4 regions of the Pseudarthrobacter sp. TAF60_1 genome follow, and region 4 is predicted to be linked to each of the others. Evidence: predicted binding sites of a transcription regulator. Region 4 holds the regulator's gene; each other region holds the start of a gene.
What was found. Region 4 encodes LexA, which represses DNA repair genes until DNA is damaged. Its sites were predicted from a motif close to TCGAACANNTGTTCGA; they were not measured.
Positions count from the first base shown of each region.

Region 1 (2,160 bases), on a different contig from region 4:
GATGTATGAGTGTGAACCAAGCCACAGCCGACGATGACGTCTCAACCGAACAAAAGGCGCCCAAGGGCGACCGCACCGACATGGTGGGCAAGGCCCTGAGCCTGTTGGTCCTCCTGGGTGACGAGCCGCGCGGTGCCAGTGCCGCGGAGATCTCGCGCCGCGCCGAGCTTCCCTTCAGCACCACCTACCGCCTGTTGGGTTCCCTGACCCGGGACGGCTTTGTGGACTACGAGCCGGACGGCCGCCGCTACCACCTGGGCCTGCGCATCTTCCAGCTGGGCCAGCGGGTCTCGAACCACCATGGCTTCGCCGGCACGGCCCTTCCGATCCTTCGCCGCGTCACCGAGCAGACCGGGGAGGCCACCATCCTCAGCGTCCGGGACGGCCACCACCACCTCACGGTCAACAAGGTGGACGGCCCGCAGACGTTCCGCGTCACCAGCGACCCCGGCCACCTGGGGGCCCTGCACGCCACCGCGGTGGGCAAAGCCCTCGTGGCGTTTGCCGAGGATGCGGAGCGGGAGGCCCTGATTGAGGAGCTGGAGCTTAGCCCGCTCACCGAGCACACCATCACGGACCGTGCAGTGTTCCGCGCTGAAATGGAACGGGTCCGCCGGCAGGGATATGCCGTGATGGATGAGGAAAATGAGAACGGGATGCGCGCGGTGGCCGTGCCGCTGCTCAACGCACAGGGCCACGCCTTCGCGTCGCTGGCCACTGCCGTCCCTGTTTTCCGACTCAGCATGGAGGCCCTGCTGGCGCATGTGCCCTTGCTCCAGGAGGCCGCCGCCGAACTGGCAGCACGGCTGCCGCAGCGCTAAAGCGGGCTCTAATGTTCGCATGTAGAACATGCGTGCGATAAGTGAACAAGTGTTGTACTGTAATCCCTATCACCTGGCCCGCCGCGTCCGCCCAGAGCGCCGCCGCCCGTCACGTGCCGTATCAAAGGAGCTTCCCGGATGAGCATTCGAACTGAGTCCTACCTTGTGGGACTGGTCGGCGACGGCGTCACGCCGTCACTCACTCCACCCATGCACGAACGCGAAGGCGACGTCCAGGGCCTGCGCTACCTCTACCGCCCCATCGACCTGCTGGAACTCGGACTGCCAGGGGACGCCGTCGGCGATCTGCTCAGGTCCGCCCGCAGCCTCGGTTTCAATGGACTGAACATCACCCACCCCTGCAAGCAGCTGGTCCTCGAGCACCTTGACGAAGTCTCGCCGGATGCCCGCAGGCTCGGCGCCGTCAACACCGTGGTCATCGAAGACGGCCGTTTCATCGGCCACAACACCGACTTCTCCGGTTTCGCCGCCGCCCTGGCGTCCGGCCTTCCGGACGCCGGGCTTGACCGCGTGGTCCAGCTCGGCGCAGGAGGCGCCGGGTCCGCCGTCGCCTACGCCCTGCTCACCGCCGGCGTGAAGGTGCTGGAACTGGTGGACACCGACGCCGCCCGCTGCGCGGCGCGTGCCACCGAACTGTCCGGCTTCTTCCCGGACCGCACCATCACCCCGCGTACGACGGCGGAGCTGCCGCAGCTGATGCCGCTGGCTGACGGTCTGGTGCACTGCACGCCCGTTGGCATGGCCGCCCACCCGGGCGTCCCGCTGGACCTGGACCTGCTCGAATCCCGCCACTGGGTGGCGGACATCGTCTACCGGCCCATCGAAACCGAACTCGTACTGAGCGCCCGCGCCAAGGGCTGCCAGGTCCTGGACGGCGGCCGCATGGCCGTTGGACAGGCGGCGGACTCCTTCCGGATTTTCACCGGCCTGGAAGCCGACGCGGACCGCATGCGCAGCCACTTCCTGGATCTCGTGGCCCAGGAAGAGGTGGCTGCCTGATGCGCACCGGAATCGCCACAGTCTGCCTCTCCGGAACCCTGAAGGAGAAGATGCAGGCCTGCGCCATCGCGGGTTTCGACGGCATCGAAATCTTCGAGCAGGACCTGGTCACCTCGCCCCTCACGCCCGAGGACGTCCGCAAGATGGCGGCAGACCTGGGCCTCACCTTGGACCTCTACCAGCCGTTCCGCGACTTCGACAGCGTGTCGGAAGACCTCCTGGCCGCCAACCTTCGCCGCGCCGAGGCAAAATTCAAGCTGATGGCGCGGCTGGGTATGGACACCATCCTGGTCTGCTCCAACGTGGCCACCGCCAGCAT
Region 1 is NZ_JBFRDI010000018.1:17,037-19,196, forward strand. Features, by position in the region: gene AB4Y73_RS17865 (IclR family transcriptional regulator) at 6-821, shown strand; gene AB4Y73_RS17870 (shikimate dehydrogenase) at 960-1,841, shown strand; gene AB4Y73_RS17875 (bifunctional sugar phosphate isomerase/epimerase/4-hydroxyphenylpyruvate dioxygenase family protein) at 1,841-2,160, shown strand, end outside.
Region 1: the regulator LexA is predicted to act here: its motif matches at 844-859, upstream of AB4Y73_RS17870 (shikimate dehydrogenase).

Region 2 (2,160 bases), on a different contig from region 4:
CCCGGCAAAAGCGGTGAGAACTTTGGCCTGCAGGTCGTGTTTGGCCAGCCGGGCGGAGGCCTGCTGCCCGTACACGCTCAGGACCTGCCGGATCCCCGCGGCTGTGGTGATGGGGGTGGCGAAGGAGCGGGAGAAGATCAGCTGGTCCCGGCCGATGCGTTCCTCCTCCATCGGGATGCAGGGGGTGCCCTGGAGTTCCAGGACGGTGCGCATCATGACAATGGAGAACCGGTCCCGGATCATCACCGGGTCGGCCCTTGTCAGGTCAAGGATTGAAAAAATGCCCATCACGTTCAGCCGCTTCGTCAGCCTCGTGGCGACACCCCAGATCTCGATGACCGAGAGCCGCTCCATGAGCCGTTCGCGCTCGGGTGCGGGGATGGAGTCCCAGTGGCAGACCCCGCCGAAGGCGGGATTGTTCTTCGCCCATTTGTTGGCCAGCTTCGCCAGGGTTTTGGTGGCGGCGATGCCGACGCAGACGGGCACGCCGACGTTCCGCCGGACCGCGGTCTTCATCTCCCGGCCCAGGGCGAGGAGTTCGGCCGGGGTGCCTTTGACGCCGAGGAAGGCCTCGTCGATGCTGTAGACCTCCAGCCAGGCCGAGTAGCGGCCCAGCAGTTCCATGACCCGGGCGCTGAGAGCTCGTAGTTGCTGGACAGAGCCACGAGTCCCCATTCCCTGGCCCGGGGTGCGAGTTTGAACCAGGGCTCACCCATGGGGATGCCGAGGGCTTTGGCCTCGGGGGAGCGGGTCACGGCGCAGCCATCGTTGTTGGACAGCACGATCACGGGCCGGCCTTCCAGGGACGGGTCGAAGGCCCGTTCCGCGGAGGCGTAGAAGCAGTTCACGTCCACGTGCGCGATCTGCGGCATGTGCCGCATCAGTGCCGGCTTAGCTTAGACATCATCTTCCCCAAACAGGGTGCAAGGTTCCCGTTGGGCGGAAAAGCGCGCGTTAGACATGGTGAAGGCACCTGGTGGCGACACCCCAGATGACCAGGTCCGACAGGGTCGGCACCCGGATGTCCGGATAGGCCGGGTTCTCCGCCTGCAGCACGACCCCGGTGGGTGTGATCGGCAGCCGCTTGATCGTCAGCTCCCCGTCCAGGACGGCGATGACGACGCACCCGTCGCGCGGTTCCAGTGCCCGGTTCACGATCAGTTCATCGCCATCACTGATCCCGGCGCGTTCCATCGAGTCCCCGGAGACCCGCACCACGTAGGTGCTGGTGATGTCCTTGATCAGGTGCTCATTCAGATCGATCCGGCCGTCAAAATAGTCCTGCGCCGGCGATGGGTACCCGGCAGCGACCGGCACCGGGGATATCAGCACCGACAACAAAGAGACGCCCGCATCTATCACGCGGGGACCGACAATAACGACCACAACACACCTTTTATTCGAATATATGTTCGACTCCTTATCCTACTCTCTGACCCTGACATTGGCTCTTCTCCACCATGGGGCATCCTCTGCAGGTGGCCGGAGGAGCCAAAAGACAACGGGCAGGCCCCGGCTCCGCTGCCCACAACCGGGGACAATTCTCAGAGGTTATCCACCGCTACGGCTGCGAGGGAGCTGCCCCAATGGCTCCCATTTCCAGCCCTGGATAACCCGAATTGACCCTAGCTGTGGACAGTTCACAGTCACCGAACGCTGTCCTTGGCCCCTCGCCCCGGCCACTGACTGCCTCATGCCTGGGTCAGCTGCAAGGCCACATTTGGTGCTTCTTTAGTGTTCGGTAGGGTTGATCTTTTACGTCGTGTCCGCGCGGCGGCGGGGAGGGTCAGGAGTCTGACTATCCCCGCTAGAGCCAGGAGGACGGTGAAAGCGGCGAGTTGGCCGAGGAACATCAAAGCAGCCACCGCCAGTGTTCCGGTGTAGGTGAGGGCAAGGGTAAACGTTTCAGCATCTGGCATCGACGGCCATCTCCGGAGTAGTGGGGAAGCGAGGCGGGAGGCCCCGGTACAGGGGCGTGCTTTCCCGGTCCTGGTAATTATCTCCCGGCAGGGCAACCTCTGCCCGGAGTAAGGGAGCCTGTTTCTTATGTGGGATCAGCCACGAACCGGCTTCGTGAAGCTGCGCGGGGGAGTGGGCAGGCATTCGTATGTTCCTTGACGTGGTAAGGCAGAATGGGCCCATGTGCGGCAGATACGTGAT
Region 2 is NZ_JBFRDI010000010.1:80,901-83,060, reverse strand. Features, by position in the region: partial or broken gene AB4Y73_RS12940 (Y-family DNA polymerase) at 1-872, opposite strand, end outside; gene AB4Y73_RS12935 (LexA family protein) at 955-1,386, opposite strand; gene AB4Y73_RS12930 (SOS response-associated peptidase) at 2,141-2,160, shown strand, end outside.
Region 2: the regulator LexA is predicted to act here: its motif matches at 1,401-1,416, upstream of AB4Y73_RS12935 (LexA family protein).

Region 3 (2,160 bases), on a different contig from region 4:
GACGGAGAACCGGTCCCGGATCATCACAGGGTCGGCCCGGGACAGGTCAAGGATCGAAAAAATGCCCATGGCGTTCAGCCGCTTCGTCAGCCGGGTGGCGACGCCCCAGATCTCGATGACGGAGAGCCGGCTCATCAGGCCTTCACGTTCCGGCGCGGGGATGGAGTCCCAATGGCAGACGCCGCCGAAGGCCGGGTTGTTCTTGGCCCATTTGTTTGCCAGCTTCGCCAAGGTCTTCGTGGTGGCGATCCCGACACAGACGGGCACGCCGACGTTCCGCCGGACCGCGGTCTTCATCTCACGGCCCAGCGCGAGCAGTTCGGCGGGGGTGCCTTTGACGCCGAGGAAAGCTTCATCGATGCTGTAAACCTCAAGCCAGGCCGGGTAGCGCCCGAGCAGTTCCATCACCCGTGCGCTGATGTCCCCGTAGAGCTCATAGTTGCTGGACAGCGCCACCAGCCCCCATTCCTTGGCCCGCGGGGCGAGGTTGAACCAGGGCTCCCCGAGCGGGATACCGAGCGCCTTGGCTTCGGGGGAGCGGGTGACAGCGCAGCCGTCGTTGTTGGAGAGCACGACGACGGGCCGGCCTTCCAGGGACGGGTCGAAGGCGCGTTCGGCGCTGGCGTAGAAACAGTTCACATCCACGTGCGCTATCTGCGGCATGCGCCGCATCAGCGCTGGTCTAGACATGGTGCAGGCACCGCGTGGCCACACCCCAGATGGTCAGCTCGCTGAGGCTGGGTACCAGGATGTTCGGGTAACGGGCGTTCTCTGCTTGAAGCACGACGCCGGTGGGCGTGATCCGCAGCCGCTTCACCGTGAGCTCCCCGTCGAGAACCGCAACAACCACGCAGCCATCCCGCGGCTCCAGCGCCCGGTTCACGATCAGCTCATCGCCGTCGCTGATGCCCGCGCCTTCCATGGACTCCCCGGACACCCGCACCACATAGGTGCTGGTGATGTCCTTGATCAGGTGCTCGTTGAGATCTATCCGGCCGTCAAAATAGTCCTGCGCCGGCGAAGGGAAGCCAGCGGCGACCTGCACCGGGGAGATCAGCACAGACAACAGCGAAACGCCCGCACCTATCACGCGGGGACCAATAATGACGCCCACAACACACCTTTATTCGAATATATGTTTCCTTCAGCCCGCGGCTGGATGTCTTTGACGTAGCTTACGGGTGGCCTACGACAGTCACGCCGGCTGCGCGGAAGTGTTATCTGGAGTGTTGTCCACGAGTTCACGGTTCAGTCAATTGGGGTCTGTTAGACCGGATGTCATCACAGGAACCTGCTTCAAGGAGCCGCCATGCCCTGGACCGTTCAGCGAGTGCCTCAGCGCGACGGAGTGGAGTCATGGACTGTCACTGATTCCTCATGCGAGGTCGTGGCTCCGGTCGACCGTTTCCTGGCTCATCCGGGCGCGGTCGATCGGTCACCGGGACTGTTAGGTCTTATGCCACGTATGGCTCAGGATTTGAGGATCTGGACAGGACGCATCACTAGGGTTTTGTCGACGATGCTCCTATAGGCGTCAAATTGGGTTCGAGGTTCGTTGAGCTTGCCCGCGTCTTGCCTCGTGAAGGCAGTTAGGCTGGTGCTTTCACAGCCTATTCAGGCTGCTGGCTAGCCAAGGGGGAGCGTATGGACCAGCACCAGTCTGGGGTAGTTGGATTTCACGAAGTGGATGAGTATCGAAACCCGTTGACGGCAGCGGCTGAGAGACCAGCTGAGGATGTCGTCCGGTCCGGCCCTAAGTTGAACCCGTTCATCGCCGTGCTGTGGCTGGTGGTCGCAGTGCTGGTTGTCGGCGGATTCGCATTCCTCTTGAATGCTCCTTTGTCCGTTTCGATGACTGACCGGGTCAGCATGGCTTACGTCCTGTTTTCATTTGCCTCGCCGGCTGTATTCGTCGGAATCCTGACCTTCCTGGGCCTCATGTTTTGGCATGCCGGGCAGTGGCAGCGTCGGCGCGGCTAGGTGGCGACACAAAGAGGTGGACTAGGCCGCTAACGTGGTCAGATCTACGTAGTCGGGGGGGGGGGGGGGGGGTTACATGGTGGTATCTGAGGCACGGCTTGCATCCAAGCCGAAACGGATCATTTGGGGAATTGTTGTAGCGTCCTGCATTGTCGTCATCGTCTCGGCAGCGGCCGGGAA
Region 3 is NZ_JBFRDI010000013.1:44,824-46,983, forward strand. Features, by position in the region: gene AB4Y73_RS14935 (Y-family DNA polymerase) at 1-690, opposite strand, end outside; gene AB4Y73_RS14940 (LexA family protein) at 683-1,114, opposite strand; gene AB4Y73_RS14945 (hypothetical protein) at 1,645-1,980, shown strand; gene AB4Y73_RS14950 (hypothetical protein) at 2,053-2,160, opposite strand, start outside.
Region 3: the regulator LexA is predicted to act here: its motif matches at 1,128-1,143, upstream of AB4Y73_RS14940 (LexA family protein).

Region 4 (2,160 bases):
CACCGCCCGTGAGGTTGTTCAGCTGAACGATGTCCGCAATGACATCCCGGGCGTCGCGCTGGGGTGCTGCTGTGCCCGCAATGGCCCAGAGGGACTGCCCCGGCTGGACCGTCACCGTGATGGTGGGGGTGACGGACAGACCAGCTGCTGAATCCGCCGCCTTTGCCGGAGAGGTCAGAAAACCAACCAGTGAGAGAAGGACCGCAGCAAGGAGCACCAACGGGATGCCGATGAGGACTACCCTGCCCCTGCGGGTGAGCCGGAGCGGCGGCAGGGATTCCTTGCGCTGCTGGGACGTCAGGTGCTCGACGGAAACGAACTGCGGACGGGAATCCTGTGAAGCAGATATAGCTGACATGAGATGAGCCCTCCTGGACCATACTGTGCTGCCCGGCGTGGCCTCCACGTTGCCAATGCGCTAAGGCTCAGGCCTCCGCATGTAGCGGATATTCGAATCCGCCGGCAATGAGTAGAACACATATTCGAACTTTGCTTTCTCAGTTTTAGCACTTATCAACGAACATTGTCGAGACTCGCTAGAACAAATGTTTGAAAAAGCCATGTGGCTGGCCTACGTTTGGATCAAAGATCAGCCACTTGTGTAGTTGATCAGCAGGGTCTGACATTCAAAGCAGCCCGGGCATTCCGGCAACTAACGGCCGGACCGGAACCGGGGCAACCGAAAGGCATTGGCGAACATGGCAGCACCAGCCGCCGAGGGCAAGGCGACTCCGCAGGGCCGCCAGCCCCAGAGGACCCCCAAGGGGCTCACTGCCCGTCAGAAGAAGATCCTTGAAACCATCCAGCGTTCCGTCAATGACAACGGCTACCCGCCCTCCATGCGGGAAATCGGAGACACTGTGGGCCTGGCCAGTCTTTCGAGCGTCACCCACCAGCTCTCCCAGCTGGAAAAGCTGGGCTACCTCCGCCGGGACCCGAAGCGGCCCCGGGCCATGGAAGTTCTGATGCCTCTGACGCTGGACGGCGGAACCGGCAAGAACGGCACCTCGGCAAAGCCGGCAGTCCTGCACAGCGTCGGCGGTGCTGTCACCGAACTGCCCACCGCCATGGACACTGCCATGGTGCCGCTGGTTGGGCGCATCGCGGCGGGTGGACCGATCCTGGCCGACCAGGTGGTGGAGGACGTGATGCCGCTGCCCCGCCAGCTTGTGGGTCAGGGTGAACTCTTTATGCTTCGCGTGGCCGGCGACTCCATGGTGGACGCCGCCATCTGCGACGGCGACTGGGTAGTGGTCCGCCGGCAGGCAGACGCCGCCAATGGGGACATCGTTGCGGCCCTGCTGGACGACGAAGCCACTGTCAAGACGTTCCGCCAGCGCGATGGCCACACATGGCTGTTGCCCCAGAACACCCAGTACGAGCCGATCCTCGGGGATCACGCCACGATCATGGGTAAAGTCGTCTCGGTCCTGCGGTCGCTGTAGAACCGGTCGCTTCAGAACCGCTCGCGGCAGGGTCCGGACGCCCTTATTCCGGGCGCCGCTATCGCGCTCTCAGGCGCCTTTCCCGGCCAGCCTTTCAAGGGCGGCAAATGCTGTCTTGCGGTCCGTAGTGGGCCAGAAGGGCGGAAGCGCAGCGCGAAGGAAACCGGCGTAACGCTCCGTGGCAAGACGTGAATCGAGTACGGCCACCACCCCCTTGTCCCCCGTCGAGCGGATCAGCCGGCCTGCCCCCTGGGCCAGGCGGATGGCCGCGTGCGTAGCTGAGACCGCCATGAAGCCGTTACCGCCTGCCTGCGCCACGGCGCGGGAGCGGGCAGTCATAAGCGGATCATCGGGCCGCGGGAACGGAATGCGGTCAATCACCACCAGCCGGCACGACCCGCCGGGAACATCTACACCCTGCCACAGCGACATGGTGCCGAACAGGCAGGTATCGGATTCGTCGGCGAACTGCTTCACGAGCGCCGTCATGGTGGAGTCCCCCTGGCAAAGAATGCTGAGCCCGAGCCGGGGGCGCATCGCCTCAGCCGCCTCTTCCGCTGCACGGCGGGATGAGAAGAGGCACAATGCACCGCCGCCGGAAGCACGGATCAGTGCCTCCAGTTCGTCCAGCGCCGCCGGTGACGCACCGCGCCCAGGCTTGGGCAGGTGGCCGGCCACATAGAGGATTCCCTGCTTGGGGTAGTCGAACGGCGAG
Region 4 is NZ_JBFRDI010000009.1:5,962-8,121, forward strand. Features, by position in the region: gene AB4Y73_RS11780 (LysM peptidoglycan-binding domain-containing protein) at 1-358, opposite strand, end outside; gene lexA (transcriptional repressor LexA) at 699-1,445, shown strand; gene AB4Y73_RS11790 (ATP-dependent DNA helicase) at 1,515-2,160, opposite strand, start outside.